Regions from separate parts of the Corallococcus sp. EGB genome, predicted to be linked through region 2. Evidence: riboswitches for the same ligand, from Rfam matches in the RefSeq annotation. Region 2 holds a riboswitch; the other holds the start of a gene.
What was found. Region 2 has a riboswitch for cobalamin ahead of KYK13_RS34490 (hypothetical protein). Riboswitches for the same ligand answer to the same signal wherever they lie in the genome.
Positions count from the first base shown of each region.

Region 1: another riboswitch for cobalamin. It lies ahead of KYK13_RS33995 (aspartate aminotransferase family protein); the one in region 2 lies ahead of KYK13_RS34490 (hypothetical protein).

Region 1 is NZ_CP079946.1:8,346,344-8,361,450, reverse strand. It holds gene KYK13_RS34045 (ABC transporter substrate-binding protein) at 1-3,089, opposite strand, end outside; gene KYK13_RS34040 (lasso peptide biosynthesis protein) at 3,155-4,198, shown strand; gene KYK13_RS34035 (arginine N-succinyltransferase) at 4,182-5,207, opposite strand; gene KYK13_RS34030 (polysaccharide lyase) at 5,549-6,589, shown strand; gene KYK13_RS34025 (hypothetical protein) at 6,645-6,974, opposite strand; gene KYK13_RS34020 (thiolase family protein) at 6,971-8,170, opposite strand; gene KYK13_RS34015 (CoA-transferase subunit beta) at 8,199-8,954, opposite strand; gene KYK13_RS34010 (CoA transferase subunit A) at 8,962-9,870, opposite strand; gene KYK13_RS34005 (acetyl ornithine aminotransferase family protein) at 9,872-11,224, opposite strand; gene KYK13_RS34000 (aldehyde dehydrogenase family protein) at 11,238-12,797, opposite strand; gene KYK13_RS33995 (aspartate aminotransferase family protein) at 12,794-14,140, opposite strand; cobalamin riboswitch at 14,556-14,772, opposite strand; gene KYK13_RS33990 (acyl-CoA thioesterase) at 14,808-15,107, opposite strand, start outside.
Region 2 is NZ_CP079946.1:8,455,787-8,470,893, reverse strand. It holds gene KYK13_RS34505 (hypothetical protein) at 1-592, shown strand, start outside; gene KYK13_RS34500 (cell surface protein) at 601-1,278, shown strand; gene KYK13_RS34495 (DUF4177 domain-containing protein) at 1,421-1,744, shown strand; cobalamin riboswitch at 1,764-1,924, shown strand; gene KYK13_RS34490 (hypothetical protein) at 2,094-3,404, shown strand; gene KYK13_RS34485 (cell surface protein) at 3,401-4,171, shown strand; gene KYK13_RS34480 (ubiquinol-cytochrome c reductase iron-sulfur subunit) at 4,168-4,701, shown strand; gene KYK13_RS34475 (FHA domain-containing protein) at 4,855-6,549, shown strand; gene KYK13_RS34470 (serine/threonine protein kinase) at 6,635-10,204, shown strand; gene KYK13_RS34465 (hypothetical protein) at 10,226-10,657, opposite strand; gene KYK13_RS34460 (fused MFS/spermidine synthase) at 10,869-13,109, shown strand; gene KYK13_RS34455 (YoaK family protein) at 13,126-13,899, opposite strand; gene KYK13_RS34450 (histidine triad nucleotide-binding protein) at 14,018-14,368, opposite strand; gene KYK13_RS34445 (hypothetical protein) at 14,431-15,107, opposite strand, start outside.

The DNA.
Region 1 (15,107 bases), 110 kb from region 2:
TGCAGCCGCAGGTTCTGCACGGACGCCGCCGCCACCGCGTGCGTGCGGTCGTGGTACAGCGGGATGAGCGGGCAGTCCTCGCGCGCCAGCATCTCCGCGCGCCGGTAGAGCTGCGAGCGCAGCTCCGGGTCGATGGACACGCGCGCCTCCGCCGTGAGCCGGTCCAGCTCCGGGTTGCGGTAGCCCATCGGGTACACCGTCTGCGCGCTGGAGTTGAGCAGGAAGTGCAGGAACGCGTCGGGGTCCGGGAAGTCCGCGAGCCACAGCGTGCGGAACGCCGGGACCTTCCCCTCGCGCAGGCGCGGCAGGTACTCCTCCACGGGCATCTGCTCGTGCCGCAGCTCCAGGAGCCCCGCCTGGATGAGCGGCCGGAAGAGCACGGCGTCCTCGGCGGACGTGTCGCGGCCCACCGGGTGGTGCAGGGTGAGCTGCAACCGCCGCACGCCCGCCTCGCGCAAGAGCCGCTCCGCCAGCGCCACGTCCGGCATCGGCGTGGGCCCCAGCTCCTGGGCCCCGTCCAGCAGCTCCGGCGGCGTGAAGGTGCGCGCCACGCGCGCGCCCGGATGGAACTGGGCCACCACGGCCGGGATGTCCATGCCCGCGCGCAGCGCCCGCCGCACGCGCACGTCGTTGTAGGGCGCCTCGTTCAGGTTGAGCCCCAGGAACGCCGTGGAGGGCGTGGTGCTGGTCACCACCTGGTGCGCGTCCAGCCCCTTGGCCTCCGTGTGCTCCACGTGCAGGAACGACACGAGGTCCACCTGCCCGTCCACGACCAGCCGCACCGCCTGGGGCCGCGTCTCCGCGAGGACGAACTCCAGCCGGTCCAACAGCGGCAGCCCGCCGCGCCAGTAGCTGGCGTTGCGCTCCAGCACCATCCGGTCCGCCTGCATGCCCACGACGCGGAAGGGCCCCGTGCCCACCAGCTTCCCCGCGCTGTCCATCTTCGCCACGGCCGTGGCGGTCAGCGCCATCAGCTGGAGGAAGAACACCTTGGGCTCGCGCAGCCGGATCTCCAGCGTGCCCTCGTCCAGGGCCTCGATGCCCGTCACCTCGCGCGCCATGCCGCTGGAGTACTCGCGCGCGCCCTCCACGTCCTCCAGCAGGCTGCGGTCCGGCGAGCGCAGCGCCGGGTCCATCAGCCGCTCCAGGTGGCGCTTCACGTCCAGCGCCGTGAGCAGCGTGCCGTCGTGGAAGGTGACGCCCCGGCGCAGGTAGAAGCGGTAGCGGCGCGCGGACGGATCCGCGTCCCAGCGCTCGGCCAGGTCGGGCACCAGCATGCCGTCCTCCAGCCGCACCAGGCAGGAGAAGAGGCACGCCGTCAGCTCCGTCATCTGGTTCTCCACGCTGAAGAGCGGATCCACCGACTGGCGCGTGCGCAGCGAGCCCGCCTGGTGCAACCCCACCCGCAGCGTGCCGCCCGCGCGGGCCCGGGGCAGCTGGAAGCGGAACACCTCCGCCTCCAGGCTCGACGTCTCGTGGCCCAGCTGATCCACCGTGCGGTCCAACCCGTCGCCAATGCGGATGACCCGGCGCGCGTCCTCGCGCACCTGCGCCACCTCTTCGCGGATGGATGCGTCGCCCCGGGTGAGCACCTGGTGCGCGGAGCGCAGTTCCTCGATGGCGGCGCTCAGCCGCATCACCGCCTCGGACAGGTCGCGGCCGGTGCGCGCCTGGGCCTCGGCCTTCTGGCCGGCGCTCTGGCCCACGCGCGACATCTCCTGGATCTGCCGCACCAGGTCCCGCGCGTTGCCGGACTGCTCGATGGCCATGCGCGTGATGTCCTCCACGCGCTGGGCCACGCGCTTGCTGGCCTCCACCACGGTGGCGCCCTGCGCCTCCAGCTGCTGCGTCTCCATCACCGTGGCCTCCACGGCGGCGAAGGTGCGCTGGGTGATGGTGCGGATCTCGCTCAGGGCCTCGGCGGCGCGGTCGCCCAGGGCCACGCCCGCGGTGGCCTGCTCGCGGCCCTCCTGCACCAGCGCCACGGCGGTCTCCACCGCGTCGCGGATGCCGGTGACCATGGTGCCAATCTCGCGCGTGGAGCGCGTGGTGCGCTCGGCGAGGCTGCGGATCTCGTTGGCCACCACGCCGAAGGGGCGGCCGTGCTCGCCGGCCTGCGCGGCGATGATGGCGGCGTTGAGGGCCAGGAGGTTCGTCTGGTCGGCGATCTCCTGGATGACGTCCACGATGCGGCCAATCTCCAGCGACCGCGTGCCGAGCATCTCCATCAGCTCGGCCGCCTTGCGCACCGTCTCCTCCACCCGGTACATGCCCTGCACGCTGTCGTTCACCAGCGCCTCGCCGCGCTGGGCGGTGGTGGTGACGGCGACGGCCATGCTGTTGGTCTCCATGGCGCGGCGGCGCACGGCGAAGATGCCGCCCTCCACCAGCGCGACGAAGTCCTCCGCCTCCGAGGCGAAGCGGCCCAGCTCGTCACCCGACGCGGCGATGTGCGTGAGCCGCTCCGTCATCGCCTGGGTGAGGCCGCTGGTGCGCTGGCTGAAGTCGTTCACGGTCTCCAGGCCGTCCACCACCTGGTGCAGCCGCTCGGTCATCTCCAGCAGGGCGCCCGTCGTCTCATGCGCGAAGGTTTCAATGTGCTGCACGCGCTTGATGGCCACCTGGAGGCTGGTGCCGTTGCCGCCCACGGCAGCGAGCGAGCGCTCCACGGCGCCGCCCTGACGGCGCGCGGCCTCCAGCAGCATGCGGGCCTGCTCGCTCACGCCGTTGCCGGTGCGGTGCAGATTGCTCGTCACGCGCTGCACCTGGGACAGGGCGCGGCGCAGGGACAGGATGAGGCGGCGCAGGTCCTCCTGGCCCTCGAAGCCCGTGTGGATGGGCGTGGTGAGGTCGCCTTCCGCCAGCCGGGACATCAGGTCGCGCCGCTCGCGACGGCGCACCGCCGCGAAGCGGAACCACGACAGGTAGCTGCCCGTCAGCCAGAGGAACGGCACGCCCAGGAGCAGCACCGCCCAGCCGGCCGTGTCATCCGGCTTGCCCGTCACCCACCACAAGACGAAGCCCAGGATGAGTGCGGAGACCAGGGCCGCCGCCAGCCCGAACGAGAAGAGGTACCGTTTGGCGCCCATGGACGGGGGCAAAGCTAACCCGCCTTCTCGCGCCGGTCCTGATTTCGACGCATGCTTCATGAAACATGAAGGCCCTCTTCGTCACCTGCCTGCTGGCGCTCCCGGGAATCCCTGCCAGCACCGGTGACGAGGCCGCCAGGGCCAAGAGCTCGGCCCGCTTCGTCTTCGCCTGGCGGGGCGTGCCGGTGGGGACGGTGGGCCTGTCCCTTCAGGCGGGGCGCTTCACGTACACCAGCCGGCACCTGCACGTGCGCGACGGCCAGGCAGGGGAGCGCGTGCGCGAGGTGACGCTGCCCGTGGACGCCGCGGGCCGCGTGAAGGACGGCGACGCGGTGCCCCAGGCGCTGTGGTTGTGGCGAGGCCCTCCGCCCGAGGGCTGCGTGAAGGGCCGCGAGGAGCTGTCCGGCCAGGAGGGCCCCCACTGCGTCACGGCCCGGAGCGCCACGACCGCCGAGGGCACGATGCTGGGCGCCCGCTTCCGCGCCCGCTACGACGAACAGGGGCGGCTCCAGGTGCTGGAGGTGGGCGACGCCCGCTTCACCCGGGCAGCCCCGGGGGAGCGGCTGCGGCCGCCGCCGGAGCTCTTCGCGGACGGCGTGCCCGTGGAGGGTGGCACCTCAGGAGCGCTGAGGCTGATACCTCGCGGTGAAGCATCGGCCTTCACGGTCCCCGCGCGCCTGCCGGACATGACGGAGTGGACGCCCCCCGAGGCGCGGGCCCTGGCCGCGAAGGTGCACGCGGCCTTCCCGGAGAAGAGCCCCACGGCGGCGGACTGGCGCGAGGGCGGGGAGGGCGAGGCCGGAGGCTGCCTGGCGCACGCCCTGCGCTACGCAGCCCTGGCGAGCGCGCGAGGCCAGCGCGTTGGCTTGGTGCACGGGCTGCTGGTGGTGGACGGCGGCCCCGCGAGGCCACACGCCTGGGTGCGGGTGGCGCTGAAGGGCGGCGGGACGCTGGACCTGGACCCCACGTCGCTGGACCCGGTGCGCGCGGACACGCACCTGGCGCTGGCGCTGGTGCCGCCGGAGGGCCCCTCGCTGGAGGCCGGGGAGCGCTGGCTGGCGCTCTTGCGCGGGGACTTCCGCGTGGCGCGCGCTACTCGAAGGGAATGACGGACAGCTTCGCGCCGGGCTTCACTTCGAGGAGCTCCTTGGCGCGCGCGGGCAGGTGGATGACGGTGTTGTCCAGCCGGGCCGTGCAGCGCACGGAGCGGAAGCGGTTGCGGCCGGAGTCGCGCTCGGCGGCCACCAGCACGTCGTCGCCCTCCAGCTCGAAGTCCTCTTCCGCCAGCTTCATCGTGCGGTAGCGGCGCACCAGGGAGATGTCCGCCGTGTCCGCCTCGAAGTGCGGGCCGCCGTCGAACGGGTCGATGCGCTCCACGTACCGGAAGCCCACCCGCTCCAGCATCCGCTGCACGCCGCGCGTGGCCGGGCCCACCTCGCCCAGCACCTTCTGCACGCGGTCCGGGAAGAGCGACGCGTAGATGTCCGACGCGGGGAACAGCTCCTTGATGAACTCCTTGTTCTGGCGGCTCAGCCGGTCCGCTTCCAGGTAGGTGAGGCCGGTGAACTTCTTGCCGCACGCCTCCCACAGCAGGCTGCGTCCGTCCGGGAGCAGCGGCGGCAACAGCTCCGCCAGCACGCGCGGCCGGAACAGCCGCCGGTGCATCGCGATGAAGAGGAAGCGCACGAAGGACAGCTGCTTGCCGGGCTTGTCCGGCGTCGCGCGGTAGGGCGGGTCCACCACCAGGCCGCCAATCTCCGTGGGGCCCTCGTAGTTGTACGCGATGGACAGCACCTTGTGCCGCAGGTGCCGCTCCAGCGAGGCCGAGTAGTGCTCGCGCTCGCTCACCTCATAGTAGATGTGCGGCGCTTCGTACGTGCCGTGCTGGGCGATGATCATCGACGTGCCGATGATGAGGCTGTTGCGCACGTCCTCCAGCACGAAGAGGTACTCGCGCTCGAACGGGTTCTTCACCTTGCCGGCGAAGCTCTTCACCGACTTGTCGATGATGGCCTCGAGCGTCTCTTCGTTGTTCGGCAGGTTGACCGTGTTCAGCACCGCGGCAAGACGCTTCAGGCCGGGCAAGTCGGTTTTCTGGACGTCTCGCAGCACGAGCATGGGGCACGCTGATGAGCGCCCCGGGAAGGGAGCGCCGGAAGGGCCCGTGACCTTACACCACGCCCCCGTCCCGTCAGCCCCCTGGATGCCCCCTTGTCAATGACGCGTTGCGTTTAGGACACCGCTCCGCCGCCCGCCCGGTGGGTCCGGAGAGCCGGGTCCCGTCGTGAAACATGTCTCAAGCCGGATGAGGGCTTGTCTGGTTGGCCGCTGCGTTGCCAGGCGTCTGGGAATGGGTTTGGGGGGGAATGAAGCTGGGGAATGGTTTGGGGTAATGTCTGTCAAAGCTTTGCCGTCAAAGCATCAAGCGCTTCCCTCCCCCCTCCCCCAAGGATTCAGCATTGAAAGCACTGCACCTCTGGCTCGTGGCTTGTCTCATCCCGAGCCTCGCTGCGGCGGAAATCGTCTGGCGGGGCGATTTCGAGACGGGAAACCGCAGCCAGTACAGCGCGGAACAGATGGTGAGCTCGGACCGGCTCCAGGTGGTGACGAGCCCGGTGGCCGAAGGCAGGTACGCCCTCAAGGCGACGGTGAAGCAGGGGGATGACCCCATCAACTCCAGCGGCAACCGCAACGAGCTGGTCTACCTGAGCAACGAGAAGGTGGGCTCGGAGTACTGGTACCGCTGGAAGGTGATGTTCGCGAACGACTTCCCCAGCGTGGACTCGTGGCAGCTCTTCACGCAGTGGCACCACGACGGGTGCTGCGGGTCGCCGCCGGTGGAGTTCTTCGTGAAGGGCGAGCAGGTCCGCCTGACGCTGAACGACAGCGGCACGGTGTGGAGCACGCCGCTCAAGCGCGGCGCGTGGCAGGAGTTCATCTTCCACGTGAAGTGGTCCCCGGACGCGACCGTGGGCTACGTGGAGCTGTGGCTCAACGGCACCCAGGTGCTGAAGAAGACCAAGGCGAAGACGATGTTCTCCGGCCAGAACAACTACCTGAAGCTGGGCCTGTACCGGGACGACACCATCAAGCCGGTGGGCGTCGTCTACCACGACGGGTTCATCCAGGCGACGACCCGCGAGGACGTGTTCCCGGCGGCGCAGCCGGATCCGGTGGTGGACGCGGGCACGCCGGTGGACGCGGGCACGCCGGTGGACGCGGGCACGCCGCAGGACCCGGCCCCGGTGGTGGACGCGGGCAGCCCGGTGGAGCCGGATCCGGTGGTGGACGCGGGCACGCCGCAGGACCCGGCCCCGGTGGTGGATGCGGGCACGGGCACTGGCACGGGTCCGGGCACGGGCGTGAAGCCGGCGCCGCTGGACCAGGGCGAGGGTGACGCGGACTTCAAGGGGGGCTGCTCCGCGAGCGGCGGGTCGCTGGCCGCGTTCTCGCTGCTGGGCCTGCTGGGCCTGGCGCGTGCGCGCCGCCGTCGGAGCTGAGGGCAGGTGAGGGAGTCCGCGCCTCCCATGACGAGGCGCGGACTCCGCGGGGGCTTCAGCGCTCCAGGCGGGGAAGCAGCCTCACGGCGCCCGGCCGGTCTCCGACGAGCAGCCGCGTCGCATCCCAGCTCCACACGCCCTCGGTCTCGCGGGGAGGAACGCCTCCGAAGGTGGGCAGCTCCGCCCAGGGCAGGCCCTCCAGTCCGTGGCCCCAGCGCTGGAGCACGGCGGCCAGGTCCTCCAGGCTCCGCAGGAGGCCGGACTCGCTGGCGCCGTCGTGGAACGTCGCGCGGTAGCACCAGCCGGGGCCGTGCGGAGAGGCCGGCTCGAAGGCGATGCGCAGCGCGACCGCCAGCGACCGGGGCTCGGGCGGATGCGGGCTCATCGTTCCACCGTCATCGCCAGTCCCTGGCCCACGCCGACGCACAGCGTGGCCAGCCCGCGCCGCGCGCCCCGCCGCTCCAACTCGTGGACCAGCGTGGTCACGATGCGCGCCCCGCTCGCGCCCAGCGGGTGCCCCAGGGCAATGGCGCCGCCATTCACGTTCACCCGCTCCGGCGGCAGCTCCAGGTCCCGCATGCATGCGAGCGCCTGCGCCGCGAAGGCCTCGTTGAGCTCCACCAGGTCCAGGGCGTCCGCCGTCCAGCCCGCGCGCTCCAGCGCCTTGCGCGTCGACGGCACGGGGCCCACCCCCATGAAGCGCGGGTCCACGCCCGCGCTCGCGCTGCTCACGAAGCGCGCCAGGGGCGTCTTGCCGGTGGCCTTCAGCGCCCGCTCGCTCATCAGCAGCACCGCGGATGCGCCATCGTTGAGCGTGGACGCGTTGCCCGCCGTGACGCTCCCGCCTTCGCGGAACGCGGCGCGCAGCGTGCCCAGCCGGGCGAGCGACGTGTCGGAGCGGGGGCCTTCATCCTCCGTCACCCGCAGGGGCGGTCCCTTGCGCTGGGGCACCTCCACCGGAACCAGCTCCCTGCCGAAGCGGCCCTCCGCGCGCGCGGCCACCGCCTTCTGGTGCGACGCCAGCGCGAAGGCGTCCTGCGCCTCGCGCGCGATGCCCCACCTCGCGGCCACGTTCTCCGCCGTCTCTCCCATCTGCTCCAGCGGGAAGCGCTCCGCCAGCCGGGGGTTCGGGTAGCGCCAGCCGAGCGCCGTGTCCCACGCCTCCACCTTCCCGGACGGGAAGCCCTCCTCGGGCTTCGGCATGGACCAGGGCGCGCGCGTCATGGACTCCACGCCTCCCGCCAGCACCACGTCCGCCTCGCCCAGGCGGATCATCCGGCACCCCTGGATGACGGCCTCCAGGCCGCTGGCGCACAAGCGGTTGACGGTGACGCCTGGCACCTCCTGGGGCAGTCCCGCGAGCAGCAGCGCCATGCGCGCCACGTTGCGATTGTCCTCGCCCGCCTGGTTCGCGCAGCCCAGGAACACCTCGTCCACGCGCGCGGCGTCCAGGCCCTGCCGCGCCACCAGCGCGGCGAGCACGTGCGCGGCCAGGTCATCCGGCCGCACGGCCTGGAGCGCGCCCCGGTAGCGCCCGATGGGCGTTCGCACCGCATCGACGATGAAGGCTTCCGACGACATGACCCTTGGCTCCGTGGGACGGCGGGATTCAGAGATACAGGCGCTTCGGATCCAGCTTCTCGCGCAAGAGGTGCAGCACCGCCGCGTCCGGAGATGCGCCCGTCGCCAGCGTGGGGGCCACCCTGAGCGGCCAGCCGCAGGCGGCCTTCACCTGCTCCACCGTCACGCCCTCGTACACCTCCGTGAGCACCGCCTCGCCCGTCTCGTCGAAGGTGAGCACGCCCAGGTCGGTGATGATGCGCGTGGGGCCGCCGCCGGGCATGCCCAGCTCCTTTCGGGTGCGGCCGTTCATCTGGTGGCCCGGACTGGTGATGAAGTCGCACCGCTCCACGAACGTGCGCGGGCTCATCCGCATGATGATGAGCAGCCGCCGCGCGTGGACGGCGATCTCACACGCGCCGCCGCTGCCGGGCAGCCGCACCTTCGGGTTCGCGTAGTCGCCAATGACGGTGGTGTTGAGGTTCCCCCAGCGGTCCACCTGTGCGCCGCCCAGGAAGCCCACCTCGATGTGCCCCCGCTGGAGCAGGGACTGGAAGATGTCCGCCTGCCCCACCACCGCGAGCGAGTCCGTCACCAGCGACGGGTCGCCAATGGACACCGGCAGCCGCTCCGGCATGGCGCCCACCGCACCGGACTCGTAGATCATGAACAGGCCCGGGGCGTGCGTGGCCCGCGCCAGGTTGCACGCGAGGTTCGGCAGCCCGATGCCCACGAACACCACGTCCCCATCGCGCAGCTCACGCGCGGCGCGGAAGGCCATGCGCTCGCTGGCGGTGGCGCCCATCGCCGCGTCAGTACCCATAGTCCACCCCCGCGCACGGCCGGGGCTTCGCCCGCAGCCGGTCCAAGAGCCCCGCCTCCAGCCGCTCCAGGTAGCCGCGCCGGTCCTTCACGCCGTGGACGAAGGCCTCCAGGTAGTCCTGGTACGTCTTCGGCTGGCGCGAGATGTCCTCCCACTTCACATAGAAGTCGTTGTCCCGGTCGTGGAAGCCCTGCACGAAGCTGGGGTGGCAGCCCCAGGGCTCGTGCACCACGTGGCTGACGAGGATGCCGGGCACCACCGTGCGGTTCGGATCCGCTCGGATGACCTCCGTGGGGACGATCTCCTCCGCCACCACGACGACCCGCTTCGCCGCGAAGGCCGCCTCCTTCTGCGAGCCCAGCAGGCCCCACACCTGGGCGTTGCCCTCCGGGTCCGCGCGCTGGCAGTGGAGGATGGTGACGTCCGGGTGCAGCGCGGGCACCGTGGCCAGCTCCCGTCCCGTATATGGGCAGTGCACCGTGCGGATGTTCGCGTTCACCCGCGCGATGTCGCCGCCGTAGTAGTTGTCGAGCGGCCAGAAGGGCAGCCCCGCCGCCGCGGCCTGCAGGCGCGACAGCAGCCCGAAGTGCGAGTACTCCTCCAGCTCCAGCCGCTCGGAGCCGCCGGCCTCGCTGCGGCGCCGGAGCGCGTGCAGGCTGCCCACGCCCGGGTTGCCGGCCCAGCTGAACACCAGCCGCTTCACGCAGCCGGCCTCGATGAGCTGATCGTAGACGAGGTCTGGCGTGAGCCGGATGGCGGTGAGGTTCCGCCGGCCCTGGCGAATGATTTCGTGCCCCGCCGCGAAGCAAATGAGGTGGGTGAACCCGTCGATGACGATTGAATCGCCATCGTGCACGGAGGCCGCGATGGCCTCCTTCATCGAACAGCGCTTGTCCATGTCAGCTCGCCTTCAGGCCGTGGCGCCTGTCCAGCTCCTGGAGGCACGCGCCCAGGATGCCCAGCATCACGTCCACCTCGTGCCGTCCCACCACGAGCGGGGGCGCGAAGCGGATGGTGGACTTGCCGCACGACAGCAGCAGCAGGCCCTTCTGGAACGCGAGCTGCTCCAGGTCCGCCACGTACGCGGCCGCGGGCTCGCGGGTGCCGGGGCGCACGAACTCCGCGCCCACCATCAACCCCACGCCGCGCACGTCGCCGATGATGGGGTGCCCGCGCTGGAGTGCCTGGAGTCCGGAGACCAGGTGCGCTCCCGCTTCGCGCACGCCGCCCAGCAGGCCCTCCACCACGTCCAGCGTGGCCAGCGCGGCGGCGCAGCACACCGGGTTGCCGCCGTAGGTGCTGCCGTGCGAGCCGCGCGGCCAGGTCATCACCGATTCACGCGCGATGATGGCCCCCAGCGGCATGCCGGACGCGATGCCCTTGGCGGACAGCAGGATGTCCGGCATCACCCCGAAGTGCTCCGCCGCGAACATGTGCCCCGTGCGGCCGATGCCGGACTGCACCTCATCGAACACCAGCAGGATTCCGTGCGCGTCGCACAGACGGCGCAGCTCCTGGAGGAAGCCCGCGGGCGGCACCACGTAGCCGCCCTCGCCCAGGATGGGCTCGACGAAGATGGCGGCCACCTCGCGCGGGTCCACGTGGTTGACGAACCAGTCCGTCTCCAACAGGCGCACCGGGTTGCACGCGTCGCCGCACGCGCCCGGTGCGCAGCCGTTCCCGCAGCGGTACGGGTTGGCGTAGGGGATGTGCAGCACGCCCGGCAGCAGCGGGCCGAAGAAGGCGCGCTGGGCCACCTTGGAGGAGTTGAGCGAGATGGCGCCATAGGTGCGGCCGTGGAAGCCGCCCTTGAAGGCGATGATGGTCTGCCGGCGCGTGTGGTGCCGCGCCAGCTTGAGCGCGCCCTCCACGGCCTCCGTGCCGGAGTTGGTCAGGAAGACCTTCTTCGGGCCCATCTCTGGCAGGTAGCTCGCGAGCCGCTCGCACAGGCGCGAGAAGCCGTCGTAGTAGAAGTCCGTGCCGCAGATGTGGAGGAAGCGGCCCGCGGCCTCCTGGATGGCCTTTACCACGTGCGGGTGCGCGTGCCCCGTGGACGCCACGGCGATGCCCGCCATGAAGTCCAGGAAGCGGTTGCCGTCCACGTCGTACACCCAGGGGCCTTCACCCCGCTCCACGACGAGGGGGTATTCCTTGATGTACGAGGGCGACGTGTAGCGCCGGTCCACGTCGATGATGGCGCGGGCGTTGGGCCCCGGGGGCGCGACCTTCACTTCGGGATAGAGCGGGTGCATGAGGGCTTCCAGGTCAACCCATCCGGGTCTGGGACTGCTCGCGCATGAACTGCGAGACGTAATAGGGACCGCAGCCGCCCTTGCCGGTGGAGCCGCTGGCCTTCCACCCGCAGAAGGGCTGCACGCCGGGCCACGCGCCCGTCGTCGCGCCGGTGCGGCGGTTGGCGTAGAGCACGCCCGCCTCCGCGCGGGCCATGAACACCTCCACCGTGTCCGGATCCGCGCTGAAGATGCCGGCGGTGAGGCCGTAGGCGCTGTCGTTGGTCAGCGCCAGCGCCTCGTCCAGCGAGCGGAAGGACGCCACGCCGACGAAGGGCAGGAACAGCTCCTCGCGCATCAGCCGGTGCGTGTGGGGCAGCTCCACCACCGTGGGCGCCACGAAGTGGCCGTGCGCCAGCGACGCGTCCAGGACTGGAACATCGCCGCCCGCGCGCACGGTGCCGTCGCGCCGCGCCTCCGCCACGGCCTGTTCGAAGCGTCGCACGGAGGCCGCGTTGATGACCGGGCCCATGAAGACGGACGCGAGCGCTGGGTCCCCCACCACCGTGTCGCGGGCCTTCCGGGCCAGCCGCGCGACGAAGTCCTGGCGCACGTCTTCATGCACGTAGATGCGCGACAGCGCGCTGCACTTCTGTCCGGACATGCCGAAGGCGGAGCGGTGGCAACCCTCCACCGCCGCCTCCAGGTCCGCGTCCCGGCAGACAATGGCGGCGTTCTTGCCGCCCAGCTCCAGCAGCGCGGGCCGCACGTGCTCCTCCGTGAGGCGGCGGAAGATCTCCATGCCCACCTTCGTGCTGCCGGTGAAGGCCACGCCGTCCACCGCGGGGTGGCGCACCAGCGCGGAGCCCAGGAGTTCCCCCTCGCCATGCACCACCTGGAGCACGCCGCCCGGCAGGCCCGCGTCCCGCAGCGCCTGGAAGAGGCCCTCGGCGCAGCCGGGGGCGTCCTCGCTGGGCTTGAGGATGACTGCGTTGCCGCCCAGCAGCGCGCCCGCGCTCATCCCGGCCGCCAGCGCGAGCGGGAAGTTGAACGGGGAGATGACGACGAAGACGCCATGGGGGCGCAGCACGCTGCGCGTGTCCTCGCGAGGCGACAGGCGCGCCATGGGCAGGTGGAAGCCGTGCGCGGACTCCACCTGGCCGGCGTAGTAGCGCAGCAGGTCCGCGGACTCCTCCACGTCGCCCAGCGCCTCCAGCCGGTTCTTGCCCACCTCCAGCGTCATCCCCGCCGCCAGCTCCCACCGGCGCTCGGAGAGGAGGTCCGCGGCACGGCGCAGGATGCGGACGCGCTCCTCCCACGCGGTGGCGCCCCACGCGCGCTGGGCCTCCTTCGCCGCGTGCACCACGCGGCCCACCTCGCCGGGGGCGGTGCGGTGGAAGCGGCCCACCACCTCCGAAGGCCGCGACGGATTGCGGCTGTCCAGCAGGTCGCCGCTCGCGTGCGCCTTGCCGGCGATCCACGACGGGTACTCCGCGCCCAGTCGCGTGCGCACCGTGGCGAGCGCCGCGTCGAAGCGCGCATGCAGCTCCGTCAGGTCCGCGTCCAACACCGAATAGGTGATGCGAAAGGTCATGGCCGCTCCAGGAAGCAGGTCAGGCCCCGGGCGAGCAGGTCCACCAGCTCGTCCACCTGGGGCTCGGTGATGATCAGCGGAGGGCCCACCATCACCAGGTCGCCGTTCGTCCCGTCGGCGTGGCCGGTGTTGGGCCAGAGGACGAGCCCTTGCGCGAACAGCTCCGCGAGCAGCCCCTCCACCACCTTGCGCGTGCGCGGGAAGGGCCGCTTCGTGGCCTTGTCCTCCACCAGTTCCACGCCCGCGATAAGCCCCACGCCCTGCACGGAGCCCACGTGGGGCAGGGGCAGGAGGACCTCGCGCAGACGGCGTTGCAGGTATTCGCCCACGCGCGCGGCATGCGCCACCAGGCCGTGCCGCTCGTAGTAGTCCAACACCGCCACGCCCGCGGCCGTCATGCACGGGGCCTGGAGGTAGGTCTGCGCGTGCATGAAGCCACCGGAGCCCTTTCGCAGCTCCTCCAGGTGGTCCTCGCGCACCAGCACCGCGCTCAGCGGGGCGTAGCCGCCGCTCAGGCCCTTGCCCATCACCAGCAGGTCCGGCGTGAGCCCCACCCGGTCACTCGCGAAGAAGCGCCCGGTGCGCCCGCAGCCGCACATCACCTCGTCGGCGATGACCAGGATGCCGTGGCGGCGGCAGATGGCGGACACCTGTTCGAAGTATCCGGGCGGAGGCACGGACGCTCCCGCCGACGAGCCGATGACCGGCTCCGCGACGAACGCGGCGACGGTGTCCGGCCCCACGCGCTGGAGGGTCTCCTCCAGCAGCCGCGCGTAGTGCGCGGCTCCGTCCCGCGCGTAGTCTTCCAGGCCGCTGCGGTAGGGGTAGGGCGCGGGCGTGGTGACGACCTCCGACAGCATGGGACCGAAGAACGTCTGGTAGTGGGGCCGTCCGGACATGGACAGCGCGTAGAGTGTGTTGCCGTGGTAGCCGGGCACGCGGGTGAGGACGCGCGTGCGCTGGGGCTGGCCGCGCTCCACGCACATCTGCCGCGCGAACTTCACTGCCGCCTCGATGGCCTCCGAACCGGAGCCGAGGAAGGCCGCCCGTTTCAGCCCCGCGGGCGCATTCGCGCACAGGCGCGTGGCGAGCGCTTCGGTGACGTCCGTCGTGAAGTGGGTGCCGTTGACGTACGCGACCTGGAGCAGTTGCTCATGGATACGGTCCGCCACCTCGCGGTTGCCGTGGCCCACGCTGGCCACCAGCGCGCCCGCCGAGCCATCCAGGTAGCGGCGGCTCCGGGCGTCGTACAGGTAGATGCCCTCGCCATGGGTGACGACGGGGAACTCGCGCGACAGGTTGCGCAGGAGCACGTTCCCGTCGGGATAGCGGATGGCGTTCAAAGGCAGACGTCTCCCCACGCGGCGTACGCCGCGATGGATGCGAGGAATTGCGACGTGAAACGGGAAAGGGCGTCAGCCGCGCCGCAGCCGGGGCCGGGCGGGCCGTGTCTGGCTTCCGTGTCCTGTCACTGCCTCGCGCCGTCTCCGCACCACTCCACGCATTGTCGTCCGTCCTCACGGGCGACCCGCGTCGCCCGGCAAGTGACCCACGAAGGTGGAGGCAGGGGTGTCCAGGCACGCTGCCGCGCGCCCAGGCCGCGAAAGGGCCCGAAGACACCGACCTCCACCCCCGCGGGTGGCTGGAGACAGAAGGGAAGAGAGGGAATGTTCCGGGCAAAAGCCCTGTAGAAACAAGGGCTTGCGCGGACCTTCCCGCCCTCCCTCGGGGCTCCAGGTCGAACCGACCGTGGATGTCTCCCACGGCACGGATGCAGGCAGGTCTTCGGGCTCGTGAGCGGGTCCGGCACCGGGGTGCCGGGTTGCCTACTGGCCGTCACTTCCCAGCGCCCACGTGGGCGCCAGTGTGATGGACGGCGGTCGTTCTCACCTACCGCTGCGGGGCAGCCCCGGCTTCGGACCGGGTTCCCTTTTCAGCCTGGGCAAACCCAGGCACCAGCATGGCATCGTCTATACGCCCGGCTTGTTTCAGGTGTCAAGGCAATGTCTGTCATGTCTGGTTCTCCGGCGCGAGCGGAGGTACAGCGGTGGGACGGCGCTCCGCGTCGAGCGCGACGAGGATGAAGCGTCCGCGTGTGCACAGCTGTCGCGCGCCGGACAGGAGGTCCTCGGCGAACAGCTCCACGTCCACGGTGACGGAGGTGCGGCCGGTGGCGACGACGCGGCCCACCAGCTCCACCAGCTGTCCCTGGCGCACGGGGGTGTGGAAGTCCACGCGCTCGCTGGACGCGGTGACGACGGTGCGCCGCGCGTAGCGGCTGGCGGTGATGAACGCGGACATGTCCATCAG
Region 2 (15,107 bases):
CGCGGGCGTCGTGCCGGGTGCGTTCCTCGTCAACGGTGGCGGGCTCGACACGGTGTCGGCCGGCCTGGCCGTCTACGCGCTGAAGACGGACGTCACGCCGTACACCGCGCTGAAGGTGGGCACGCTCCCGCCGGAGACGGGCGGCAGCGGCTTCACCGCCGTGTCCACCAACGGCGTCGCGATGCTCGGCTACTTCTCCGACGTGACCTTCCTCAACGAGGGCCGCGCGGTGGCCCCGGCGCTCATCTCCCAGGCGCTCACCTCCGGCACGCCGTTCAGCGTGGCGGATGCGCCCGCGCTCGACGTGGGCTCCAACTTCGTCGCCGCTTCGGGCCACGGCGAGGGCGTGTCGGTGCTCCGCGGCGACTACGTCCCGCCCGACTACAACTTCGCCGGCACGGACGTCTCGCGCTTCGCCTTCACCGTGGCGGACGGTGGCGCGAGCGTGACCGTCGGCGCCCGTCAGCCGGTCCTCGTCTACGTGGACCAGTGCACGAGCGTGACCGGGCTCACCGCCATCGGCTCGGACCTGCTCGTCGGCGTGGACGACAAGAACGGCGCGCGCCTGGTCCGCATCCAGCAGGCCCCGTGAGGCTGCCCATGAAGAAGACCCTTCTTCCGCGGTCGTTCGCGCTGGGCTTCACCGCGCTCCTCACCGTGGCGTGCGGCGGCGAGGCGTGGCAGGACTCCACCCAGACCCAGTCGCTCGTGGGGGATCCATTCGCGGACCGCATCGTGTCCTTCTCTCCGGGCGCGGGCGCGGGCTTCGGTCAGAGCCAGTTGCCGGGCATCGTGCTGGGCGCTCCGCAAGGGGAGGGCGCGGGCTCGGGCTCGCTGGACGTGCTGTCGCTCGGGCGCAACGGCGTCATCGTGCTGGAGTTCACCGACATCGCGGTGACGGACGGGCCGGGCGTGGACCTGCTCGTCTTCGAGAACCCGTTCATCAAGCCCAACGGCAAGCCGTTCGCGGAGACGGGGGTGGTGGCCGTCAGCGATGACGGCGTCACCTGGCACGAGTTCCCGTGCGCGTCGTCCGACGTGGCGAACAACTACCCGGGCTGCGCGGGCGTCACGCCCGTGTACTCGCACCCCGCCAACGGCATCCCGGCCACCGACCCGGCCGTGGCGGGCGGTGACGGCTTCGACCTGGCGAGCGTGGGGCTCACCCGCGCCCGCTTCGTGCGCATCCGCGACTCGGGCGCCAACGGCTACGCGGGCATCAGCGGCGGCTTCGACCTGGATGCCGTCGCGGTGGTGAACGGCGTGCAGTTGCCGTAGCCGTCAGGAGCGCCGGGGCCGTTCTCCAGCGGACGGTCCCGGCCGCTTCGCGCGCTCATACCGTGCGTCCGGGCCGCACGAGGCTTCCGGGGTGGAGGTGGCGGCATTACATGCCCGCTGTTCCTCCCCCGGGTGCGCTTCCATGAACCGTCGTCTCGCCTCACTCGTCGTGTTGCCGGGCGTCCTGCTCGGCGCGGCCGCTACAACCCTCGTGCCCTCGGAGGTCCGGGCCCAGACGTCCCGCCCCGCGCCGCGGAAGGAAGCGCCTCCGTCTCCTCCCGCGCCTCCGTCGCCACCGGCGTATGAGTACACCTTCGTCAAACGCGAGGGCCCGGACGAGGACCTCGCGGAGCTGCAGCGTCTGGGGGCGGAAGGCTGGCGCGTGGTGTCCACCGTCGTCGTGGACGGCAGCACCCGGCGCTACGTGCTGCTGCGGGAGCGCCGCGGTGAACCCGTGGCGCATTGACTTTGTCGCAGGGGCGCCATAGTCCCGCCCCGTCATCGATGTCTTCATGCCATGGGGCGTGAGGGCTTCCAGGGAACCCGGTGCGAGTCCGGGACTGCCCCGCAGCGGTGAGCAGGAGCGGTGTTCTCACGAGCGCCGCTCCCGCGAGTCCGAAGACCTGGCGACGACCCGGCGTCCTCCGCGAGGAGGTGCCGGCGACAGACCGGAACCTCCGCGGGGAGCTGACGGCGAAGGCAGGCCTCCAGGGTGCGACACGCGCGCCCGGCGGTCCGGTGCCTTCCGTCCGCGCGCCTTCCCGCCAGGGGAACGCCTTCCGCCTCCGTGCGGAGAGGCCAGGAGCGAGGACGCGATGCGGACCGACACGAAGCGGATGGGCACGAAGGGCCAGCGCGCGGCGCTGATGGGGACCCTGCTGGCGGTGATGCTGGGCGGCACGGGTTGCGGCGACGAGTGCGTGGACGTCTTCGACTGCCGGGACAAGGGCGCGGCCCCGGCGGGTCAGGCCTGGGCCTGTGTCGAGGCGAAGTGCACCCAGGTCTCCGACGGCATCGAAGGGGACGACGCGGGCACCAACACCGACGCGGGCACCAACACCGACGCGGGCACCGGCACGGACGCGGGGACGGAGACCGACGGTGGCACCGGCACGGACGGCGGCACGGTCGCTTGCGCCCCGCTGCCCCGTGAGCAGGTGCTGGGCACGCTCCAGCTCCAGACGGGCTTCGCCGTCGCGGAGTCCGCGTCCCTGTCCCCGGAGGTGCGCGCGGTGGTGTCCACGCCCGGACCCACGTACTCGCTCTTCGCGCTGCGCGAGACGGCCACGGGCCGTGACATCTTCTCGCTGGGCACCTGGCCGGAGGTGACGCTGGGGAACACGGCGATCGACACGGTGCTCGCGCCCGCGGATCGCGCCAACCCGGCCGCCACCTTCCCGTCCTTCTCCCTGGCCTATGACGGCACGCGCCTGCTCGCGGGCTATACGAAGAGCGGCTTCCCCGCCCCGGGCTCCGTCGCGGTGGTGGATCCGTCCGCGCGCGAGGCGACGACCTATCTCAACGCGCCGGACAACTGCACCGCCGTGGGCATCATGGATGCGTTCTTCATCAATGGCGGCGGCGTGGACGTGGAGGTGAACGGCCAGGGCATCTACGCGCTGGTGACCTCCGCCAGGCCCTACACCGCCGCCAAGGTGGTGGCGTTCCCGGCGGAGGCGGCCGCCAACGGCTTCTCCGCCATCGCGAACAACGGCATCGCGGTGTTCGGCTACGCGCTGCAGGACACGTACGTGAACGTGGCCTACGCCGTGTCCAGCACGAAGCTGGACACGGCGCTGGCTTCGCGCACGCCGGTGGAGCTCACGGCCGAGCCGAAGCTGGACGTCGGCAGCAACTTCACCGCCGCCGCGGGCTTCGGCAACGGCGTGGCGGTGGTGCGCGGGACCTACAGCGGCGCCACCGACGTGTCGCGCTTCTCGCTCACGCCCGGACTGGGCGGCAACCAGCCCATCAGCGTGGGCACGCGCCAGGCGGTGCTCAACGCCACGGACGCGTGCACGGCCGTGGACCTGCTGTCGTCGCTGGGCTCGGACCTGCTCGTGGGCGTGACGGACGTCAACGGCCGCCGCCTCGTGCGCATCAAGCAGGAGCCGGGCCTGCGATGAGGCGCCTGCTGCTCGCGCTCGGCGCGCTGATGGCCCTGGGGGCGTGCGCGGGCGACTCCGAGCCCGCTCCCTTGCCTTCGGGCGACATCGTGGATGCCGGCACCCACGCGGATGCGGGCTCGGACGTGGACGCGGGGACGGACGCGGATGCCGGCACGGACGCTGGTGTCGACGCCGGCTCGCGTCCGGTGGATCCGTTCGCGGACCGCGTGACGGCCTACCGGTTCGGCGACTCGGCCGGCTTCGGGCAGGACCGCTTCCCGGACGTCGTGCTCGGGCCTCCCGTGGGCGGCGGACAGTACGCGGGCTCGCTGGACGTGCTGTCGCTGGGGCGGGGCGGGTCCATCACCCTGGAGTTCACCGACCTCGTCGCGGTGGACGGACCGGGCGTGGACCTGCTCGTCTTCGAGAACTCCTTCCAGAAGTACGGCGGCGACATCTTCGCGGAGACGGCCAGCGTGTCCGTCAGCGACGACGGTGTCACCTGGTTCGACTTCCCCTGCGCCGCCACCGACAAGGACGGCGGCTACCCGGGCTGCGCCGGGACGCATCCGGTGCACTCGGCCCCGGACAACGGCATCTCCCCCATCGACCCGGCCGTGGCGGGCGGGGATGGCTTCGACCTGGCGGACGTGGGGCTGCCGCGCGCGCGCTTCGTGCGCCTCACCGACACGGGGCTCAACAGCTACGGCGGCACGTCCGGCGGCTTCGACCTGGATGCGCTGTCCGTGGTGAACGGCCAGTTCGTCGACGGCGGCTCGCCGTGAGTCGACGCGCGCCCCACCTGCCTTCGGACGGCCTGGAGGCGGGTGGGGTGGATCGCCGCCAGGCGCTGTGCACGCTCCTGCGCGGCACCTGCGCCCTGGCCGCGCTGGGCTGCGGCGGCGACTGGCGCGAGGCCGTGGTGCTGCCCGCGCCGGACCCGGAAGCCGCCCCGGTGTGCGGCGACACCGGCGTCCCCGGCACGCCCGAGGAGGGCTGGGTGGAGGTCCCCCTCTCCCAGCACCCCGCCCTGCGCGAGCCGGGGGGCTCCTCCCCGGTCCGCGTCCCGGAGGCGCTCCTGGACGTGGTGGTGGTGCACGCGGCGGACGGCTGCTACCGGGCCGTGTGGCGCACCTGCACCCATGGCGACTGCGCGGTGGCCTGGGACGGAGCGCTCGGGGCGGTGGAGTGCCCCTGCCATGGCTCGCGCTTCGGCCTGGACGGGCGCGTGCTCCGGGGCCCCGCGTCACGCCCGCTGACGGCCTTCCGTACACTGCGCATGGGTGACACCCTCTTCATCCACCGCCCCAGGTGAACTCCGACCCCCGGCCCCTCCTGCCTTGAGTGGGTCCTTCGCGTATGACGCGACGCGAGAGGGCCTCCGGGGCCTCGCCTGGACGCCCGCCAGTCCGGAGAAAGCGTCTCGGACTCTCGGAAGATTGGGAGGTCGTGTAATGTCTTGCGCCCGATGTGGCAGATCATCATCAACGGGCCCGGCTACTTCGACACGTCGTACGACCTGCCGGAGGGCGTCACCAGCCTCGGCCGTGCGGACGAGAACGACATCGTGCTGGGCGGCGACCTGGTGTCGCGCCGGCACGCGCGGCTCTACGTCGAAGGTGACGTGCTGCGCATCGAGGACCTGGGCAGCCGCAACGGCAGCCGGGTGAACGGCTCCCCGCTCCAGGGCAGCAAGCACCTGAGCGCGGGCGACACCGTGGCGCTGGGGGAGAACACCCTGGCGGTGCGCCAGCCGCACACGGTGGAGAACGCCGCCACGGAGATGATGGACCTGGGCGCGGGCGGCGTCGTGCGCTTCGGGCATGGCACGGACGTGGGCCCCTCCGTGCTGCTGGCCAAGAACGTGAAGGACGCGGACGTGCTGCGCCTCCTGGACAACGTGGGGCCGCTGCCGTTCGACGACGCGTTCAGCGGCCCTTCGCCCGTGCCCACCGGCTCCGCCGTGGCCAGCCCGCGCGTGTCCTATGAGACGCTGGTGCTGCTGGTGCACACCGCGGAGGCGCTGGCCACCGCGCGCACGCTGACCGCGTTCCTGGAGTCCGCCATGGACCGGCTCCTGGAGCGCACCGACGCCACCACGGCGGTGGTGCTGCTCAAGCACGCCACCGGGCCGCTGGTGCCCGCGGCGGTGCGGCACCGGGGACGGCTGGCCAAGGGCGAAGTGCCCGTGTCGGACGCCATCGTGGACGAGGCCCTCCGCCAGGGCCGCGCGCTCGCGGTGGGCGACGTGCGCGACGACCGCCGCTTCGCCGGACGCGAGAGCGTCATCATGTACGGCGTGGACCGGGTGCTGTGCATCCCCATCGGCACCGAGCCGCCCTTCGCGGGCGTGCTCTACGTCAACGTGCCCGGCGGGGGCGACACCAGCCTGGAGCTGATGCTGGACGCGTGCACCGCGGTGGCCCACCTGGTGGCCAGCGGCGTGCAGCGCTTCGCCGTGCGCGACGGCTCCAGCGCGGACCGGATGCGGCGCAACCTGGAGCGCTTCCACTCGCCGGAGGTGGCCGAGCGCCGCTCCGCCGAGTCCCAGCGCACGGGCGGAAAGCTGCCGGGCCTGGAGGAGAAGAACCTCACCGTGCTGCACGCGGAGCTGGCGGACTTCAGCGCCGTCATCGCCCGGCTGGGCGCGGCGCGCGCCACGCAGCTGCTCAACGACTTCCACGCGCGCATGAGCGGCATCGTCTTCAGCTTCGAGGCCACCGTCGAGGGCTTCCTCGGTGAGTCCATGCGCGCGCTCTTCGGCGTGCCCTACGCCAAGGGCGATGACGCGGTCCGCGCGGTGCGCGCGGCGCTGGCCCTGCGCGCGGACTGGGAGCGGGGCATGGCCCGCCGGCCCCAGGACGAGCGGTGCGAGCTGCGGATCGCGCTGCACTCCACCAAGGCGCTGGTGGGGATGATCGGCACCGACGCGCGCATGGACTACAGCGCCGTGGGGGAGGGCATGGGGGTGGCGGGCTGGCTGGCCTCCACCGCGGCCCCCGGCCAGGTGCTGATGACCGGCAAGCTCCTGGCGGCCACCGGCGCCCGCTTCGACGTGATGCCCCTGGGCGAGCGGGTGGTGCGGCCCCCCCGCGACAAGGTGGCGGTTTTCGAGGTGATTGAAGAGGACATGGGCATGCTGACCAACCCCGGTATCCGGTGAGGCGGCCGGCGCGGCCGGTTGACCGGTTGAAGCGGCACCCCGGCTCGGGGTTCAATGCGCTTTCCGTGGTGGACCCCCGCACCGCATGAGCTCTTCGAACCAGCCCGCCCGATTGCGGCCCTTCCGGCCGCAGCCCTTTGGCCGGTACACGCTCCTGTCGCACCTGGCCACCGGCGGCATGGGGGAGATCTACCTCGCCCGCCTGGAGGGCGCGCAGGGCTTCGAGAAGCTGTGCGTCATCAAGAAGATCCTCCCGCAGTTCGCGGAGGACCAGGACTTCGTCGACCGCTTCGTCGGTGAGGCGCGCACGCTGGTGCGGCTGGGGCACGGCTCCATCGCGCAGGTGCTGGACATGGGCGTGCACGAGGGCGAGGCCTACATGGCCCTCGAGTACGTGGACGGCAAGGACCTGCGCAAGGTGGCCGCGCGCGTGCGCGACCGGCAGACGCCGCTGCCGCTCACCTTCGTGCTGTACGTGATGGGCCGGGTGCTGGACGCGCTGGCGTACGCGCACCGCAAGCGGGACGAGGAAGAGAAGGAGCTGAAGCTCGTCCACCGGGACATCTCGCCGCAGAACATCCTCATCTCCTACGAGGGGGAGGTGAAGGTCATCGACTTCGGCCTGGCCAAGAGCCGGCTGTCGGCGGCGAAGACGAACCCCAGCATCATCCTGGGCAAGTTCCTCTACATGTCGCCCGAGCAGGCCCGGCACCAGCCGGTGGACCGCCGCAGCGACCTGTACGCGGTGGGCCTGTGTCTCTACGAGCTCATCTCCGGCAAGAACCCCTTCGACGCGCTGCCGCCGGGCGAACTGATGTCCGCGGTGGCGAACCCGAAGGTGGCGCCGCTCGGTGAGGTGGAGCCGCTGACGCCGCCGGCGGTGTCGCAGCTGGTCGCGAAGGCGCTGGCGGTGGATCCGGCCCAGCGCTTCCAGACGGCGGAGGACTTCCGGGTGCGCCTGCAGGCGTGCCTGATGGAGATCGACACCAGCGCGGGCCCGGAGAGCGTCAGCCGCTTCATGCGCGACCTGTTCTCCGCGGACTACCAGTCCGAGCGGCGCCTGCTGGCCTCCCTGCGCGAGGTGTCGCGCGACGTGCGCAGCAGCGGCACGTACGAGTCGCTGGCCCCCGCGCCGCGCCCGACGATGCAGACGCCCACGCTGCCGCCCAAGACCATCCGCCTGGATGGGCCGGTGGAGGCGCTGTCGTTCCATCCCACGCCTCGAAGCCGCGAGGACGGCGGCGGCGCACGCGATGACGGTGAGACGCGCCCCGGCGTGATGGTGGACGAGTCCACGCGTCCCGCCTTCCCGGTGGAGGCGCTGGAGGAGGCGGCGCGCGCGAAGATGCGGCCCAGCCCCGCGTCGTCGGAGCCGTCGCCCACGGTGGAGGTCCGCCAGGACGCGATGGAGCGGCCCACCATCCTGGAGGGGCTGCCGGCCATCCGTACCGCGGAGGAGCGCGCACGCGACGCGGAGGCCTCGCCCCGGGGCGAGCCCACCGCGCCCCGGGCGGAAGCGCTGCCGTCCTCGGAGTCCTCGGGCGAGCCCACCGCGCCGCGCGCCACGTCGCTGCCGTACGCGGAGCCGGGGCTGCCGTCGCGCGATGCGCCGCCCGTGCCAGACGTGCCGGTGTCGCGGCCGCCCGCGGACGGGAGGGGGGCTTCACTGCCGTTCTCGGATTCGGTGGGGCCCCGGGGCGTGCCGCCTCCGCCCATGGCGCCGATCCCGGCCGTGCGGACCGTGGACGGGCCCGTGCCCGTCGTGCCGGCGGATGCATCGCGGCCGGTGGCGCCTCCGCCCATGTCCGACTTCGGGGCGGGGCGATACGACGCGTCGGGCGAGTCGCTGCCGTTCATGGAGCCGCCGCCGCTGCCGGATGGCCCGTTCATGGATGACGAGGAGCTCCCCGAGAGCCCCTATCCGTGGCCGGAGCCCCTCCCCGAGGGGGGCCGCTCCGGGGGCGCCGAGCTCCGCGCCGCGGAGCCGCGCATCCCGGAGGGGCAGCGTCCCACCGCCGCGATGCCGTCCCTGTCGGCGGCGCGGCCTGGCGTCACGACGCCGTCCACCGGCGGCCGCCCCGCGCCTTCGCCCACGTTCGATGTGGCTCGCGCGTCGGAGCCCCTGCCGGCCTTCGAGCCGGTGCGCGCGTCGGAGTCCTCGCGCGGCTTCGATTCGCCCCGGCCCCCCGAGCCCGCGCGCGCGGTGGAGGCGCGCATTCCGGAGGGGCAGCGCCCCACGGCCGCGATGCCCTCGGTGGCGTCCTCGCGCCCCGGGGTGACGACGCCGTCGAACGGCAGCCGGCCGCTGCCCTCGCACGCGGCGCTCACCATCCAGGTGCCCTCCATCCAGTCCGGGGGCTCCCGCTCCAGCGACTTCGACGAGGCCCCGCTCGACGCCGAGCCGCTCGACCCGGGGCCTGCTCTCCGGCCCACGATGCAGGACACGCGGCCTTCGGAGGACCTGGTCGCGGTGGAGCCGCGCGCGCTGGAGTCCGATGCCCGCATGCCGTCCATCTCCGCGGAGCCGGACGATGTCCCGGCCGTGCGAGCGGGCGACGCGGACACGCACCCGCGCATCCCCATGCCGTCCCGCGCCTCGCGCCGCGAGGAGCCCCAGTCCCGCGTGATGCTGGACGAGGCCCTGCTGCGTGAGACGTCCTCGTCCACCGGCAAGCGTGAGTCCGACACCGGCCCCACCGCTCCGGCCCGGGGCCGCACGGGCTCCCGCCGCGCCGTGCGCGGTTCGTCTCCGGGCACGCCGCCTGCGCGCTCCAGCACCGCGTCGAGCATGCGCGCCGTGACCCGGGCCGCCGCGGAGCCGGACGAGTCGTCCACCGCGCGCGCGACGCGCGACGACGCGACCCGGCGCAAGGCCATGCCGGTGCGGCCGGAGCCCACGGAGCCGCCGCGTGCCTCGCGGCGTGAGATGGCGCCGGTGAAGAAGGGCGGCGCGCTGCGCTCCGCGCTGGTGTTCCTGCTGCTCACGGTCGTCGCGCTGTCCATCGTGGGGGCGGGGCTCTACTTCGTCCCCGAGCTGCGCGTGGCCGTGGGCCTGGAGCAGTCCCGGACATCGACGCCGGCTCCGCCCACCCCGGTGCAGCAGATTCCCACGCGGCCCGCGCATCCCCCGGGGCATCCTCCCGCGCCCGAGCCGGCGCAGCAGGCCGCGACTCCGGTCCAGGAGAAGTCACCGGCCCAGGAGACGCCGGTCAACGACGTGGCCGCGGCGCTCCCCCCCGCGCCGGCGAAGTCCACGCCGAAGCCCGCCGAGCCCGCGCGGGCCACCGCCAGCAGCGCCCCGGCGCAGGTGAACCCAGACGACCTGCTCGCTCCGGATGAGCCGGAGGAGGACACGGTGGCTCACGCCGGTGCGAAGAAGCCGGCACCATCACGGCCCGGCAAGCGCGCCGCCGCCGTCCGTGCTCCCGCCAAGGAGAGCGGCAGCGCCACCGAGTTGGAGAAGGAATGGGAGGCGACGCGGTCGCTCTTCCTGTCGCTCAAGCGCAACCATGGCTGCGAGGCCATGTCGATGCTGTGCACCCTCTTCGACAATCTCCGGGACGACTTCAGCCAGGGCGGCAGTGCGACGCCGACCCTCAGGCAGGTGCAGGACCTTCACAACCAGTTGAGGGATGTGAAGCGCCGTCAGGACTGATGGCCGTCGCCGGAGCCGCGCCTAATGGTGCGTGCCCGCGTCCATCGTGCCCGCGTCACGGCCGGAGCCGCCAGTGCCCGCGTCATGGCCGGAGCCGCCGGTGCCCGCGTCACGGCCGGAGCCGCCGGTGCCCGCGTCACGGCCGGAGCCGCCGGTGCCCTCCGAGGCCGCTCCGCCCTGGTAGCTCTCCGCGAGCCCCGTGCCCAACTGGCTGCTTCCACCCGCCGCGCCCTGACGGTTGTCGGGAGCGCTACGGCCCTGCTCGCTGGAGGTTTCACCCACGTCGCTGCCAGTGCTCCTCCCGGCCACGTCCTCGCGGGGCCGGTGCTGGAGCTGCACGGGGTCCTGGAACCCTTGCGTGTCCGACGGCGGCGTTTCCTTGCCGCAGCCCCAGCCTCCCAGTGCGCCGCCCACCAGCAGTCCCAGCCCCACCGCGCGCTTGAAGCCCTTCATGATGTCCTCCCCGGGCGCGATGTCCTCAGCGCCCATCCGTCCGGGAAGTTAGGGCTGATGCCCGCCGCGGCCACCCGCCCCACCAGCGGCCTGCCTGGCCGCTCGCCGTGCTCTGGAACGTGCCCGTGTTGACAAGACTGTCGCCCCAGCGGGAAACACCTGGAGCGCGGGCCCCCTACGCCGTGCGTCTTCCCCCGCCCCCCGAGGCCGCATGGTGCGCTACGCGCTCGCCATCTTCACCAGCGCCTTCCTGCTCTTCGGCGTCCAGCCGCTGGCGGGCCGCTACGCGCTGCCGTGGTACGGCGGCACCCCCGCGGTGTGGACGGCGTGCATGCTGTTCTTCCAGGCGGTGCTGCTCGCGGGCTACGCCTACGCGCACGTCGTGGCCTCCCGGCTGCGCCCGCGCGCGCAGGCCCTGCTGCACCTGGGCCTGCTGGTGGCCGCGCTCGGAGCGCTGGCGGCGCGGGCCTGGTGGACGGGCTCGCCGCTGGCGCCGGGGGACGGCTGGCGCCCGGTGGATGAGCACCTGCCCGTGCTCCGGCTGATGGGGATGCTGGCCGCCACGCTGGGGCTGCCCTTCTTCGTGCTCAGCACCACCGGCCCGCTCGTCCAGTCATGGTTCGCCCGCGCGCGGCCGGAGCGCTCGCCGTATGTGCTCTACGCGCTGTCCAACGCGGGCTCGCTGCTGGCGCTGCTGGGCTATCCGTTCCTCGTGGAGCCCTGGGTGGGCCGGAGCGCGCAGGCCTGGGGCTGGGCCGTGGGCTTCGTCTTCTTCCTCCTCTGCATCGGGGCCTGCGCCCGGGACCTGCTGCGCCGCGCCCCCGCGTCCGCCGCCGGTGACGCCCCCGCGGATGCTTCCACCCGCGCCGCCGCGGAGGCGTCCACGGCGCCGCCGCGTCCGGGCCTGGGGCCCACGCTGACGTGGTTGGCGCTGAGCACGTGCGCGTCGGTGCTGCTGCTGGCCACGACGAACAAGCTCTCACAGGACGTGGCGGCGGGCCCCTTCCTGTGGGTGATGCCGCTGGCGGTGTACCTCGTCACCTTCATCCTGGCCTTCTCGCGCGAGTCCTTCTACGCGCGCACGCCGTACTCGGTGGGGCTCATCGCCTTCGTGGTGCTGGTGACGTACGCGCACAAGGAGGGCCCCTCGCTGGGCCTGGGGTGGCAGGTGCTCTTCCACGCGGGCGCCCTCTTCACGGGCGCCATGGTGTGCCACGGCGAGCTGTACCGGCGCCGTCCCGCTCCGCGCGACCTGAGCGCCTTCTACCTCTGGGTGTCCGTGGGCGGCGTGGTGGGCGGCGTGTTCGTCAACCTGGTGGCGCCCGCCGTCTTCAACACCTACTGGGAGCACCCGCTGGCGCTGGCCGCGTGCTGCGCCATCGCCTTCGTGGGACTGCTGCGCGGGCCGAAGGAGGAGACGGTGGTGGCGCGCACGCAGCGCCTGCTGCGCGGGGCGATGCTGGTGGGCGTGGCGGTGCACCTGCCGGCGCTCGTCGCCTCGGACCTGGGGCGCGTGCGCTTCGCCGCGCGCAACTTCTTCGGCGTGGTGCGAGTGCTGGAGCTGTTCCCGGATGATCCGAATCAGCACCAGTACGCCCTGCGCCACGGCGCCATCACCCACGGCTGGCAGTACATCCTGCCGGAGCGCCGGAGCGCCCCCACGGCGTACTACACGGCGGACAGCGGCCTGGGGCTCGCGCTCGCCGAGCAGCGCCGGTGGCGCCAGGCGCTGGGGCTGCCCACCGGGCTGCGCGTGGGCATGCTGGGGCTGGGCGTGGGCAACAGCGCCATGCTCCTGGCCGCCGGGGACGACGCGCGCTTCTATGAAATCAACCCCGTCATCATCGACCTCGCCCGGGGGCAGGGCGGCTTCTTCAGCACGCTGAAGGACACGCCCGCGCACGTGGAGGTCGTCGAGGGCGACGCGCGCATCTCCCTGGAGAAGGAGCTGGAGCACGGCTCGCGCCAGTTCGACGTGCTGGCGCTGGACGTCTTCAGCTCGGATGCCATCCCGGTGCACCTGCTGACGCGGGAGGCGATGGCGCTCTACGTCCAGCACCTGGCGCCGCACGGCGTGCTGGTGCTGCACATCAGCAACCAGCACCTGGACCTGGTGCCCATCAGCCTGGCGCACGCGCGGGCTTCCGGGCTGTTCGCGGCGCTCGTGTCTCGGGAGAACGCGGGCGACGCGGTGGCCAGCGCGTGGATGCTGCTGAGCCCCGACAGGGAGTTCTTCGGCAGCTCCACCTTCCACACGGGCCCGGCGCGCACGCGCAGGCTGGTGCTCCGCGGCGAGCCGGAATACGTCTGGACGGACGAGCGCAGCAGCGTGCTCCAGGCCCTGCGCCCCCGGGCCCGGGGCCGTGCCGTGGCCGACCCGAACGTCACGGACGCGCCCGAGCCGCCGTCGCGCACGCCCTCGCAGTCCGTGGCCGAGCCCGCCGTGCCCTGAGGGAACGCGCGGGCCTTCAGTGCCCCGGCGCGGCGGAGGAGGACGGCGCGGGCTTGACGGTCAACCGCACGTCCAGCGCGGCCAGCACGCCCAGCACCGCGCACGGCAGCACCAGCGTCACGGCGCCGTGGCGCAGGAACAGGTACGGGCCCAGCGTGGAGCCCGCGAGGAACGCCAGCGCCAGGCCCAGGTGCAGCCGCGTGCGCTCGAACTGCACGGCGGAGGGCAGCTCCCGCACGCGCTGCCACAGCCCCGGCGCGCCGTCACCTCGCAGGCCGTCGCGCACCCACGCCAGCATCTGCACCAACTGGATGCCGATGTCCGTGAGCAGCCCCGTCACGTGCGTGGTGCGCACCACCGCGCCGGACACCCGCGTGACGAGCGCGTTCTGCAGCCCCATGGCGAAGGCGATGCCCCAGAGCAGCGCCGGCGCGCGCGTGCCCGGCAGGGACTCCATGCCCACGCCCACGCCGCCCAGCACCAGCGCCTCCAGCAGCAGCGCGGCCACGTGCCGGCCCCGCGTGCGGTGGCGCGAGGCATCCAGCAGCGCCGTGGCGCAGAAGGCCCCGGCGACGAACAGCGCCATCAGCTGCGCGGGGAGCCGCGCCGCGCTCCAGCGGCCCTGGGCCAGGGACTCGCCCAGCGTGGCCATGTTCCCGGACATGTGGGACGCGTGCGCGCCCAGCGCCACGAACCCCACGGCGTTGACCGCGCCGGCCACGGAGGCCAGCAGCACGGCGAGGCGGGAGTAGGCACGGCGGGACTGCGGCGACGACTGGGCACTGAACATGACGGGCGGGCCCGCCCGGGAGGAGGGGCGGGCCGCGCACCCGGGACGCTAGCACCCGGCGCCCCGGCGCGTGTCACGCGAGAGCGGGGCGGATGGCGGACTCGCGCTCGGAGCCCGGCTAGCCCGGCGGCCAGTGGAGCTGGCGGCCCGCGAGCAGGTGCAGGTGGATGTGGAACACCGTCTGGCCCGCGTCGCGCTGGGTGTTCATCACCACGCGGTAGCCCGTGTCCGCGTAGCCCCGCTCCCGCGCGACCTTCGCCGCGGCCATGTAGAGGCTGCCCACCAGCGCCCGGTCGTCCACCGTGATGTCGTTCACCGTGGGGATGTGCTTGCGCGGGATGAACAGCACGTGGGTGGGAGCCTGGGGGTTGATGTCCTCGAAGGCCAGGCAGTCGTCGTCCTTGTAGACGACCTTCGCCGGGATGAGGCCATCGCGAATCTTGCAGAAGAGGCAGTCGGATTCGGGCATGGCCGTGGCTTACCAACCCGCTGGGGGGGCCGGAAGGGACTTCCTCCCTCCAACTGTCCCGCTCAAGGCAGTCGCCACGAATAGCCGGGGTCCGGCACGCAGTCCGCCACGGGCAGCTTCACCAGCGCCACCGGGCCCTCCCGGGCCACCAGGGTGCCCGGACCCTCCAAGCCCACCGGGGTGATGACGTGGCTGAACAGGCGCGAGTCCCGCCCGGGGCCGGTGTGGGGATACAGCGGCACCTTCCGGTGGAAGTAGCTGTAGCCCCCCGCCCACGCCAGGTGCACGGCCTCCACCTTGAGGCCGCACACATCGTCGCGCCGGCCCGCCACCTCCAGCAGCCGGTTGATGGGGCCCTGGTCGTCCCAGGCGCTGTCCCTGGGGCGCACGCGCTCGTACTGGCCCAGCTGTCCGAAGGTGAGCGCCCCGGCGCCCGCGCCGGACAGCAGCGCCCCCGCCGCCACCGCCACCACGGCGGTGCCCCGCGCGGGAGCGCCGCGCAAGAGCCGCAAGGCCGAGTCCAGCCCCACGCCCGCGAGCGCCGCGAACAGGGGCAGCACCGGCACCAGGAAGCGCAGCTCCTTGTGCGGCTGGAGCGCGTGCAGGACGAAGAACGCCGCCGCCAGGAGGGACAACCCCCAGGCCCGCGGCATGGCCACCAGGCACAGCGCGGCCGTGACGACGGTCAGCACCGGCATGGCCGTGCGCAGCACGCGCGGGTAGTAGCCGAAGGGCTCCG